Regions from separate parts of the Paenibacillus sp. FSL R7-0312 genome, predicted to be linked through region 1. Evidence: riboswitches for the same ligand, from Rfam matches in the RefSeq annotation. Region 1 holds a riboswitch; the other holds the start of a gene.

Evidence for each region. Region 1 has a riboswitch for cyclic di-AMP ahead of MKX70_RS05275 (C40 family peptidase). Riboswitches for the same ligand answer to the same signal wherever they lie in the genome.
Region 2: another riboswitch for cyclic di-AMP. It lies ahead of MKX70_RS21045 (APC family permease); the one in region 1 lies ahead of MKX70_RS05275 (C40 family peptidase).

Annotation. Positions count from the first base shown of each region.
Region 1 covers NZ_JBBORE010000001.1:1,245,938-1,251,106, reverse strand. The annotation lists gene MKX70_RS05295 (4a-hydroxytetrahydrobiopterin dehydratase) at 1-13, shown strand, start outside; gene MKX70_RS05290 (c-type cytochrome) at 119-475, opposite strand; gene MKX70_RS05285 (GNAT family N-acetyltransferase) at 602-1,087, opposite strand; gene MKX70_RS05280 (C40 family peptidase) at 1,336-1,827, opposite strand; cyclic di-AMP (ydaO/yuaA leader) riboswitch at 1,833-1,976, opposite strand; gene MKX70_RS05275 (C40 family peptidase) at 2,364-2,792, opposite strand; cyclic di-AMP (ydaO/yuaA leader) riboswitch at 2,850-2,988, opposite strand; gene MKX70_RS05270 (hypothetical protein) at 3,206-4,003, opposite strand; gene MKX70_RS05265 (M1 family metallopeptidase) at 4,048-5,169, opposite strand, start outside.
Region 2 covers NZ_JBBORE010000001.1:4,786,136-4,791,304, forward strand. The annotation lists gene MKX70_RS21030 (ATP-binding protein) at 1-849, shown strand, start outside; gene MKX70_RS21035 (DsbA family protein) at 943-1,698, shown strand; gene MKX70_RS21040 (disulfide oxidoreductase) at 1,695-2,129, shown strand; cyclic di-AMP (ydaO/yuaA leader) riboswitch at 2,356-2,515, shown strand; gene MKX70_RS21045 (APC family permease) at 2,644-4,461, shown strand; gene MKX70_RS21050 (iron-hydroxamate ABC transporter substrate-binding protein) at 4,660-5,169, shown strand, end outside.

The sequences.
Region 1 (5,169 bases):
GAAAAACCGTTAGAGGACAGGATCCTTATGGAAATGACAGTACTGCCTGATCCATAAAAATGCCCGTGCAAGGATACCAGGTATCTTTTGCAGCGGGCATTTTGCTTTGGGCATGTTATTATTTCTTCTCGGCCAGCCATAAAGCGACATTCGCAATTTCCTCAGGGGCTAGTTTGTCTTTGAAAGAAGGCATCTGCCCGCGTCCCTTGGTCACAATGCTGTAAATCTGCGCCGCGTCATGCTGAGCGCCCTCCTGCTGCAGGTTCGGCCCTACACCGCCCTGAAGCTGATCCCCGTGGCAGGTGATGCAGTTGGCTTTTACCAGGGCCTCCGCGCTGGCTGCGTCCAGCACAACCTCAGGCATTGTAGGCTTGTTCTCTTCAGCCACCTCGGCTTTGCCGGGCAGGGTAAACATTAAGACCACGGCAAAGGCACAGGCGGCAAAAAACAAACCGCTCATGATCCATTTCTGCATCTGCATCCGTCCCTTCATGTAAGCTGCTTCCTTCATTATACCGGATGGTGAAGCGTTATCATAGTATTTGTGTCAAAAAAATGAACGAAACTCCTGGGAAATTTGCATACATACAGAAGTGGAATGCTATTTCTCATAGACCATACAATAAAATGGTTTATCGCCAGATGGAGTTCTTCGTTCATAAGTATCCGTTATGGTAAATCCGCATTTCTGGTAAGCACGGATGGCCCGCTGATTCCAGGTCAGTACCTCCAAATCGATCTCCCGTTCCGGATAACGCAACAGAGCCGCCTGAACGATGGCCTTCATGAAGAGATGTCCCATGCCATGACCGCACAGATCGGGCCGCATGCCGATTCCGAGCCGGACTACACCCTCCATAGGGAACAGCTGGGCGAAGCCGCATAGGATTCCCTGTCCGTTCACGATGGAAACGTATTGTTCGCTGCGCAGCTGCGGATCACCGAATTCAACACCGAGCGCCTGCATCTGCTCCCAGGGCATCCAGCCGTAAATATTATACGGGGGCCTATAGTTCCACTCACAGATCTCAGCGCCATGCCGCGACTCCATAGCAACAACATAAAAAGATACCGGAGAACTTATCATAAGCGGAGGCCACCTTTCAAGGGAACATTACTTCATTCTATAAATATTATATACAAAATGAGCAGGATACGACGCAAAAACCTTGCAGATAGACCGGAACTTGACAAACGCCAAAAAATATTTTAGGAAAGGGCCGAATTGATGTTTTACAAATATAGAGCGGGGTAAGTAATTTTATAGACAAAAAAATAAGCCCTCCTCCAAGATTTCGGCAAAAATCCTGGAAAAGCGCTTATATTTAGGACAAATTATTGCACATCGTCATTGTCTTCGGAATCAGTAGCTACAGTCTTGTAAGCATCTGTACTCATAATCCGTTTGGCGCCAACGTAGCGGTTGACGTAGTAGCTGTCACTCAGCGAACTGATGGTTACACCACGCGAGGAAGAAGCATGTGCGAACTCACCGTCACCAACATAAATACCGACATGGGAAACGCCTTTGCCGCTTGTATTGAAGAATACAAGATCGCCCGGTCTCATCTCATCACGGGATATAGCAGTGCCCATCTGATATTGGGAGCCGGATTGGTGGGGCAGGTTAATTCCGATCTTATCAAAAACATACATTGTAAATCCGGAGCAATCAAAACCGTTCGTGGATACACCGCCGGATACGTATTTGGTCCCGATGGCTTTGTCGATAACTTTATCCATTTTGGAATCCGCGAAAGCGCTTCCTGCTCCAATGGTGAAGATGATGGAAAAGCTTAGTACTGCGGCTGCTAGCTTCTTCTTCAAAAGTAAATACCCCTTCCAAATGCCTACGAGGTTAGCTTAAGGGTTCGGTTGAAGGTCCCCTATGACCCCTCTTAGAATAGGAGGTCAATTCACCCAAAGTTGGTTCCCCCGTTTCCCTAAATCTTTAGGGAACTCGGCACGACTGTTGATTAGGATTAGCTGTTATTCAATACATGACAAAACCTTTGTTAAAAGCGATTCAATAATTACAAAAATGTTACTAAAAGCTCACTGCGATAATTGTAGCAAAGACTAGGGCGCTTGGCAATCACTTATAACATATTAATGCATTTTTTTTGCGTTTTTTAGAGTTATAGCTGCATAGAAAGACTCATATTTAACGCAGCGGGTGAGCTGTTGATGAATTTTCTTTGGATTTGGGATAAAAAGGTGTTTCAGGGCCTGCAGATGAGTGTAAAAGGTAGAATAAGGAAAAGGAAAAACCCGGAAATGATTACGGCAATAATCAAAACCGGGCTCGTATAAGTTACATTTAGATGTTAGAGGTACAAATATTCGAGGAAATGTTCAAGGGTTCAATCGTAAGCGACAGCTTGGTAGGCTGTTGTGCTCATTACTCTTTTAGCGCCAACGTAGCGGTTGGCCCAGTATGCCTGACTCAGCGAACTGATGGTTACACCACGCGAAGTGGAGGATTGTGCGAATTTTCCATTGCCAACATAAATACCGACATGGGAAACTCCGTTGCCCAGGGTATTGAAGAATACCAAATCACCGGAACGCAAATTACTCTTGGATACGGCTGTTCCAACGCTGTACTGTGCCTTAGAGGTGCGCGGCAAGGTCAGGCCGATACTCTTGAATACGTATTTGGTGAATCCGGAACAATCAAAGCCGCTGGTGCTGGTGCCCCCGGTTTTATATGACGTTCCAATGGTTTTTGAGATCACAGTATCCATTTTGGAATCTGCGAAAGCGCTGCCCGCTCCGAGTGTAAATACCATCACAAGACCTAGCGCTGCTGCGGTGCATTTCTTCTTAAAGTTCTGACTTCTCAAAAGATGTACTCCTTCCAAGGCCTGCGAGGTTAGCTTAAGGATTCGGTAGAAGGTTCCCCTATGACCCCTCTAAAGCGAGATCAATTCACCCAAAATATGGTTCCCCCACTCCCCGGTGCTGGGAATTCGGCGTTTTGTGCACCAGAATAGTGACATATCGACATAAGGTTAATGGCTTCGGTTACATAGCTGCATAATTCCATTTGAAAGATTACAAATTTGTTACTAGTAGTACAGGCATCATTGTACCAAAGGATTTACAGTTTTGCAAATGCACTTGTCGCAGCTGTAAACAAAAAAGAGTCATGCACCTCACCAGAGGGGCGATGACTCTTTTAGTATGCCGTTTTGGCGGCCGATTATTGTGGGAATGATTTACTGGACCAGAGATGATACTGCGCGGCTATGCCCCACATTTTGAATAGAGTGGATGGCAGAGGGGCAGCCTGGCGCAGGAGCAGGGCCGGGAGACCCGGAAAGAAGAGCGCTGCAGCGCCGCAGAGGATCAGCATCACCAGACTTCCTGCGCCCAAAATGACAGATATCCCGATGGAGTGCAGAAGGACTTTCAGACAGATCAGCAGCGAAGTGAACATGCCCGTGCCGGCGGTATAACCGAACTGCATATACAGCAGCAGCTTGCGGATAAGGAAGAGGTAGACGAGCCAGCCCAGCACATAAGGCACGAGCGTCAGCAGCAGCGGATAATCGAGAATGCCGTTCAGAAGCAGACGGTACATCTTCGGCAACAGCCAATAGAGCGGCAGAAGGGCCAGCGCCCATTCAACGAGACTGAACAGCAGTACAGGCAGACCATAACGCTTCATCCCGGGAAAAAAGAACAGTCCGCGCTCCCCGGCACGTTCCTGGTGAAGCTCGTGCAGCAGGCCCGCCCGGATAAAGGGGGAGAGCAGCAGCCGCAACACAGTCAGTGCCAAGAGCAGCCATAGCCATTGCCGGACGTCCGGGTCCGTGTGCAACGCAGCCTGCCCCTCAATATAATACAGCAGCCTGCCTATGCTACTGCCGCCGGCATTCGCATCCGGATAGCGCAGCAGTACCGGAACGACGGCGCTTTTAATGAATTTGTACATGAAGTAGCCCCAGAACAGCCGGTAGATAAATAGCAGAATCAGGATATAAAATTGCTCTTTCATGCTGTGCCAACCGCGGGTTATCGAAATTTTCACAATCCTTCACCTCACCAGACAAGAGTTCCGAGCAGGGTTTCAAGCAGTGTCGTCGCACTGAGCGTCCAGCGGGAAAGAGTATTGTGCTCAAGCTCCGCCATTCTGAAATTATTGAGATGCTTGCTCTCCAGCAGTATGGAATGTCCCGGATCAATCTCGGCGGAGACCAGAGGTGCTTTATACGATAATTCAAACGATGTTGTCTTCCCTTCGCCGTTCCAGTATTGCTGAACCGAGTACCCGTCCGAGAAAATAAATTTTACAGGGACATCCCCATAATGGCTGCCCTTGTTACTTACCTCAACTACAGCATCATATTGAATGCCTGCTCCGTTGCCGCCGTCCCGTTTAGCTGTGAGCCTGATGTCGTCTACTGCAAAATCAGGGGCTCCGCCGCTGTAGACGTACTGGTCAAAATAAGTCTGCCAGGATTGCTTGGTCACTTTCTCCACAATCTTCTGGAAGTCAGCGGTCGAGGGATGCTTGAAGCGGTATTTACGGGCATAGGCAGCGAGAATGGCATCCATGTTCTTGGCTCCTGCTAACCGTTCGATGTCACGGAGCACCAGCTTGCCCCGGATATAGACATTGCGTGTGTAGGCATCATCTCCGGTGTATTTCCACGTCTCCAGATTGAGCGGCTGCGAGGAGGAGACCAGACTGGACTGCAGCGGGAGGCTTGAGGCAACGCCATATTCCTGCTCCATCAGCCGGTCTTCGGCATATGAGGTGAAGCTCTCGTCCAGCCACGCCTCCTCGAATTCATTGCTGGCGACCATGCCATAGAAATACTGGTGACCGATCTCATGGATCACGGTCCGTTCAAGCGAAGTGCCGGGCGATGCCTCGGCAGCACCGAAGGCAGTGATCAGCGTCGGATATTCCATCCCCCCGGCCCCATTGCCAGATTCAGGCGGGACTACAATGGATAAGGTGGAGTAAGGATACGGGCCATACCATTTGCTGAAGGCGGTCAGGGCAGCCTCTGCGGCCTGGAAGTAGCGCTCCTGAAGATCCTTATGCAGCGGGTCCAGATAGAGCTTGATCTTTACTCCGGGCACCTGCGGCGCGGAGAAGGCCTTCTCGGCAACCACAAAATCCGGCGATGCCGCCCAGGCGAAGTCATGAACATC
Region 2 (5,169 bases), 3.5 Mb from region 1:
ATCGTTGCCGAGGATGTCACTGCCCTGATGCAGTACCAGCATGAACTGATTCAAGCCCGGGACGCGGCAGAGAGTGCAGCCAGGATGAAAAGCGAATTTATGGCGACAATGAGCCATGAAATCCGTACGCCATTGAACGGAATTATCGGCATCAATCAGCTGCTGGCCGAAGAGATCAGCAAGCCCGAGCATCTGGAGCTGCTGAAGCTGCAGAGTACCAGCAGCCAGGCGTTGCTCCATGTAATGAGTGATGTTCTCGATATTTCCCGCCTGGAAGCAGAGGGTCTCGTGTTGAACCAGGAGCCGTTTCAGCTGAATGTGCTGCTGCAGGAGTGTATGGATCTGTTCGAAGTGATCACCAGAGACAAGCAACTGTCGTTTGTGCTGTCTGTAGAAGAGGGGCTTCCCGGCAAGTTCGTAGGAGACATTGCAAGGATCCGTCAGATCCTGGTTAACTTAATCGGCAATGCGGTGAAATTCACTCCTTCGGGAGCGGTTACAGTTACTGTTGAGTCCTGCGGCCTGGAGGGAGCGTCTGAGACGCTGCAATTCAAAGTGCATGATACGGGCATTGGCATTCCGCCGGATAAGCTGCAGCTGCTGTTCCAATCCTTTTCCCAGGTGGATGCTTCCCACACGCGTAAATATCCGGGTACCGGTCTGGGATTGGCCATTTGCAAGAAGCTGGTGGAGCTTATGCAGGGAGAAATATGGGCGGAACCGGCGCCGGGCGGCGGGACCCAGTTCTTTTTCAGAATTGTGCTACAGTCGCTGGATTTATCGCCGGAGCTGATTTACAACCAAGAAAATGAAGACAGCGGAGTGCCTGCGACTACCAAAGCCGTATAATGTAGAGTTTGCCAAGGAGAGAACTTTAATTATATAATTTTAAAGTAACTTATCTTTTATCACGAAAGTCCTATGGACAGAAAGGAACTCTCTTTGAGCAAACCGAAAAAGAACAATGTCGCGCTTCCCCAGATGAGCAAGCAGGAGAAACGCCGGGCAGAGCAGGAGCAGCAGAAGCAGAAAACGAGAATCCTGATCGTGAGTACAGTGGCGTTAGTCGTTATTATTTTTGTGGGATTATTCATGCTGGCCTCGAAGGACGGCTCAACCACAGGATCTGCTGCGGCTCCCGTTGACTTCAATTACAGTGAAATGGCACGGCTGGGCAAAGAAGATGCTCCAGTCAAAATCGTTGAATTCGGCGATTACAAATGTCCGGCTTGCGCCCAGTTCACCGGGGTGATTAAACCGCAAATCGTTCAGGAGTATGTCAATCAGGATAAAGCAGCCTTTTACTTCGTCAACCTGGCCTTTATTGGTACAGATTCGAGAACAGCTTCACTAGCGGCACTGTCCGTATATCATCAGAATGAAGAGGCTTTCTGGAAATTCTTCGATGCCATCTATGCTAACCAGGGTGAAGAAAAGGTGGAGTGGGCAACACCGGACTTCCTGGTAAGTCTGGCACAGCAATTAGAACTGCCCATTGACTTCGACCTGCTGCGTAAGGATATTGAAGACAAGACCTATGAAAGCGAACTGGAGAGAGATATCCAGGTTGGCACAGACACCGGTGTAACCAACACGCCATCACTGTTTGTGAATGGAGTCAAGGTGAATGAACCTTTTAATATGGAGGAAATTGATGCTCAAATCAAGGTAGCTGCGGAAGCTGTGGCTGCACAATGAATAAATTCTCTGCATTCTGCCGCCGGAATTGTCTCTACTTGGCCTGGTTCGTCTCGGTTGTTGCTGTAGCAGGCAGTCTGTATCTCAGTGAAGTGCTGAAATATGAGCCCTGCAAGCTATGCTGGTTTCAGCGGATATTTATGTACCCGCAGCTTATTTTGCTCGGAATCGCCACTTACCGGGGGGATAAGCGCATTATCCCTTATGTGCTGCCCTTAAGTTTGATTGGCGGAAGCATTTCGATCTATCATTACGCAGAGCAGAAAATTCCGGCACTTAGCAAGGTGCTTCCATGTACAATCGGTGTCCCGTGCAACACGGATTATCTGAATTATTTCGGATTCATCACCATCCCGCTGCTGGCACTCATTGCGTTCGCATTAATCACAATTCTGCTATGGACAGGGCGTAAAGAGGATGCAGGTGAGTAAGAAGCCGTCAGGCAGAATGAAGAGTAACTATTTCCCTTAAATTGAGTGTAAATTATTAAGCAGAAATGCTGTAAAATCACGCGATAAAGTGATAATGAAAGAGAATGAAAGATCAAGACATACCGGATCATGGATTTGGTTGTTTTGGTTGTTTTTCATTCTTTTTTCATTTGTTTCAACGCTTTACGGAAGAGTCATTGTAGATTAATATTAGTCCTTGTGAGAAGTTGAATATGCGCTGAATTTTCCGGAAGGAAAAACGGGGGAACCAAACTTGGCCGAGTGCCAACGGGGTGAATCGGAAGCGGGTCAGCAGACTCGAAAACCGTAGGGCTACCACAGCCCGAATCCGCCAGCTAACCTCGTAAGCAATAGTGGGATAATGACCATGCACTCAAGGCATGCGGATCATTTCCGTATGCCTATTTCTGTGCCTGCATTTATGAAATCCACTTATGAAAACAGCGCGCGGTACTGCCGTTTCAACTTAACAAAGAGAGGAAATGTTACTACAATGGTAAGCAAGGTAAAACGACTATTGATCGGGCGTCCGATGAAGTCGAACGAACTCGATCATGAAAAGTTATCCAAGGTGAAAGCACTGGCTGTCCTGTCTTCTGATGCGCTCTCGTCTGTAGCCTACGGAACAGAACAAATCTTAATTGTACTCGTGGCCGCAGGCTTCACAGCTATCTGGTACTCATTGCCAATTGCATTAGCCGTATTGGGCCTGCTGGTCATCTTAATCCTGTCTTATCGGCAGACCATTTTTGCTTATCCGCAGGGCGGAGGCGCCTATATTGTCGCCAAAACTAATCTCGGGGTTCATACCGGCTTGCTTGCCGGAGGCTCTTTGCTGGTGGATTATATTTTAACGGTGGCGGTAAGCGCCTCGGCGGGAACGGATGCGATCACATCAGCGTTCCCGGGTCTTCATAATCATAGTGTACTTATAGCGGTTACTGTCATTCTGCTCTTAACGATTGTCAATCTGCGGGGGGTTACTGAATCAGCTTCATTCATAGCCATTCCGGTATATCTGTTCGTCGTCTCCATCTTTGTGCTGATTATCGCGGGAGTCTTCAAGTATGCAACCGGCGGTGCTCATGCCCAGGTTCCTGAGATCGGCTCGGCGGTATCGAATGTCAGTATGTTCCTTCTGCTTAAGGCCTTCAGCTCCGGCTGTTCGGCACTGACCGGGGTAGAAGCTGTATCTAATGCGATCCCTAACTTCAAAGCACCGGCTGAGAAAAATGCGGCTAAAACACTGGTGCTTATGGGTCTGATTCTCGGGGCTATGTTCACGGGGATTACGCTTTTGGCTTATTGGTACGGTATCATGCCGAACGAGAAAGCAACGGTTGTGTCGCAGATTACCGAGTCTACCTTTGGCCGCGGCGGTTTGTACTTCTTCATCCAAGGCATCACCGCAGTAATCTTGTTCCTGGCGGCGAATACAGCGTATTCGGCATTCCCGCTGCTGGCATTCATGTTCGCCAAAGACAAATATTTACCCCACGCCTTCATGGTACGCGGAGACCGGCTGGGATTCTCCAACGGCATTATTTTCCTCGGCGTAATGTCGGCTGTGCTTGTAGCCGCTTTTCACGGTAATACCGAAGGGTTGATTCCATTATACGCCGTTGGGGTATTCATTCCGTTTACCCTTTCACAGCTTGGCATGATGGTCCAGTGGTACAGAACCAAGCCTAAGGGCTGGCAGAGCAAATTCGCAGTGAATACAGTAGGCATGCTCACAACCTTGACCATTACGCTCATCTTCATTATTACTAAATTCTCGAGTGTATGGATGGCCTTCATCTTCCTGCCGCTTGTAATCATCGTGTTCCACCGGATTCACCGCCATTATATGAATATTGCCGATCAGCTGCGCATTTGTCCGGCTACGGATAAACCTTGCATTAAAGGAAGCACAGTGGTTGTACCTGTTGCCGGTGTCACCCGCGCGGTACTGCATTCAATCAGCTATGCGAAGTCATTGACTGAGAATGTGGTGGCTGTATATGTCGGATTCGATGAAGAAGAGATTCACAAAATGGAACAGAAGTGGGAAGAGTGGAACCCTGGGGTTCGCCTGATTGTACTCCGCTCGCGTTACCGCAGCATCATCCGCCCGCTGGTGAAATTCATCGATACGGTGGAGTGGAAAACCGCTTCAACAGACCATATTACTGTACTCATTCCGCAATTTGTTACGAAGCATTGGTGGCAGGCGATTCTGCATAATCAGACCAGCTTGTTCATCCGCTCTTATCTGATGAATCAGAAGGATATCGTTATAGCAACTGTGCCGTATCATTTGCACAAATAGACATACCCTTTATATGTATAACGGTTGTTTCCGCAGGTTGCGGGAGCAGCCGTTTTTTGTTATGCGCAGTGTGAGTGTACATGGAACCAGATAATTTAGTTGACAGAGAGAATGAGAATCAATATCATCAGTTTATGTGAGGCGAAGGCCACAATCACCTTTGACCAATAATGAATGTATATACAGGAGGGGTATTATATGTTTTCGTTCAACCTGCAAAGATCAACAAGCATGAAGCTGGCTATGGCCGGACTCATGACCACGACGTTGTTACTATCCGCATGCGGGAATAACAATGCAGTCAATAACGGAGGAGCGGCAACTACGGCACCTGCAACAACTGCAGAAGCTACAACTGCACCGGAAGAAACGACAGCCCCAGCGGTAGACCAAACAGTAACGGATGCCATGGGACATAAAGTCACTATCCCTGCGAACCCGCAGCGTGTGCTTGCTTCTTATCTGGAAGACTATCTGGTCGCACTCGGCGTGACTCCGGTTGCCCAATGGTCCGTGACAAACGGCACTCAGGATTACCTCGCAGCTGAGCTTAAGGATGTTCCAACCATCAGCTATGACCTTCCACTCGAAGCCGTAACTAGTTTTGCACCGGACTTCCACATCGTACAATCGGAAGGCACAGTCCAGAACGGTCTGTATGATCAGTTGAACAAAATCGCACCTACGTATGTACTCGGCGATGAAATC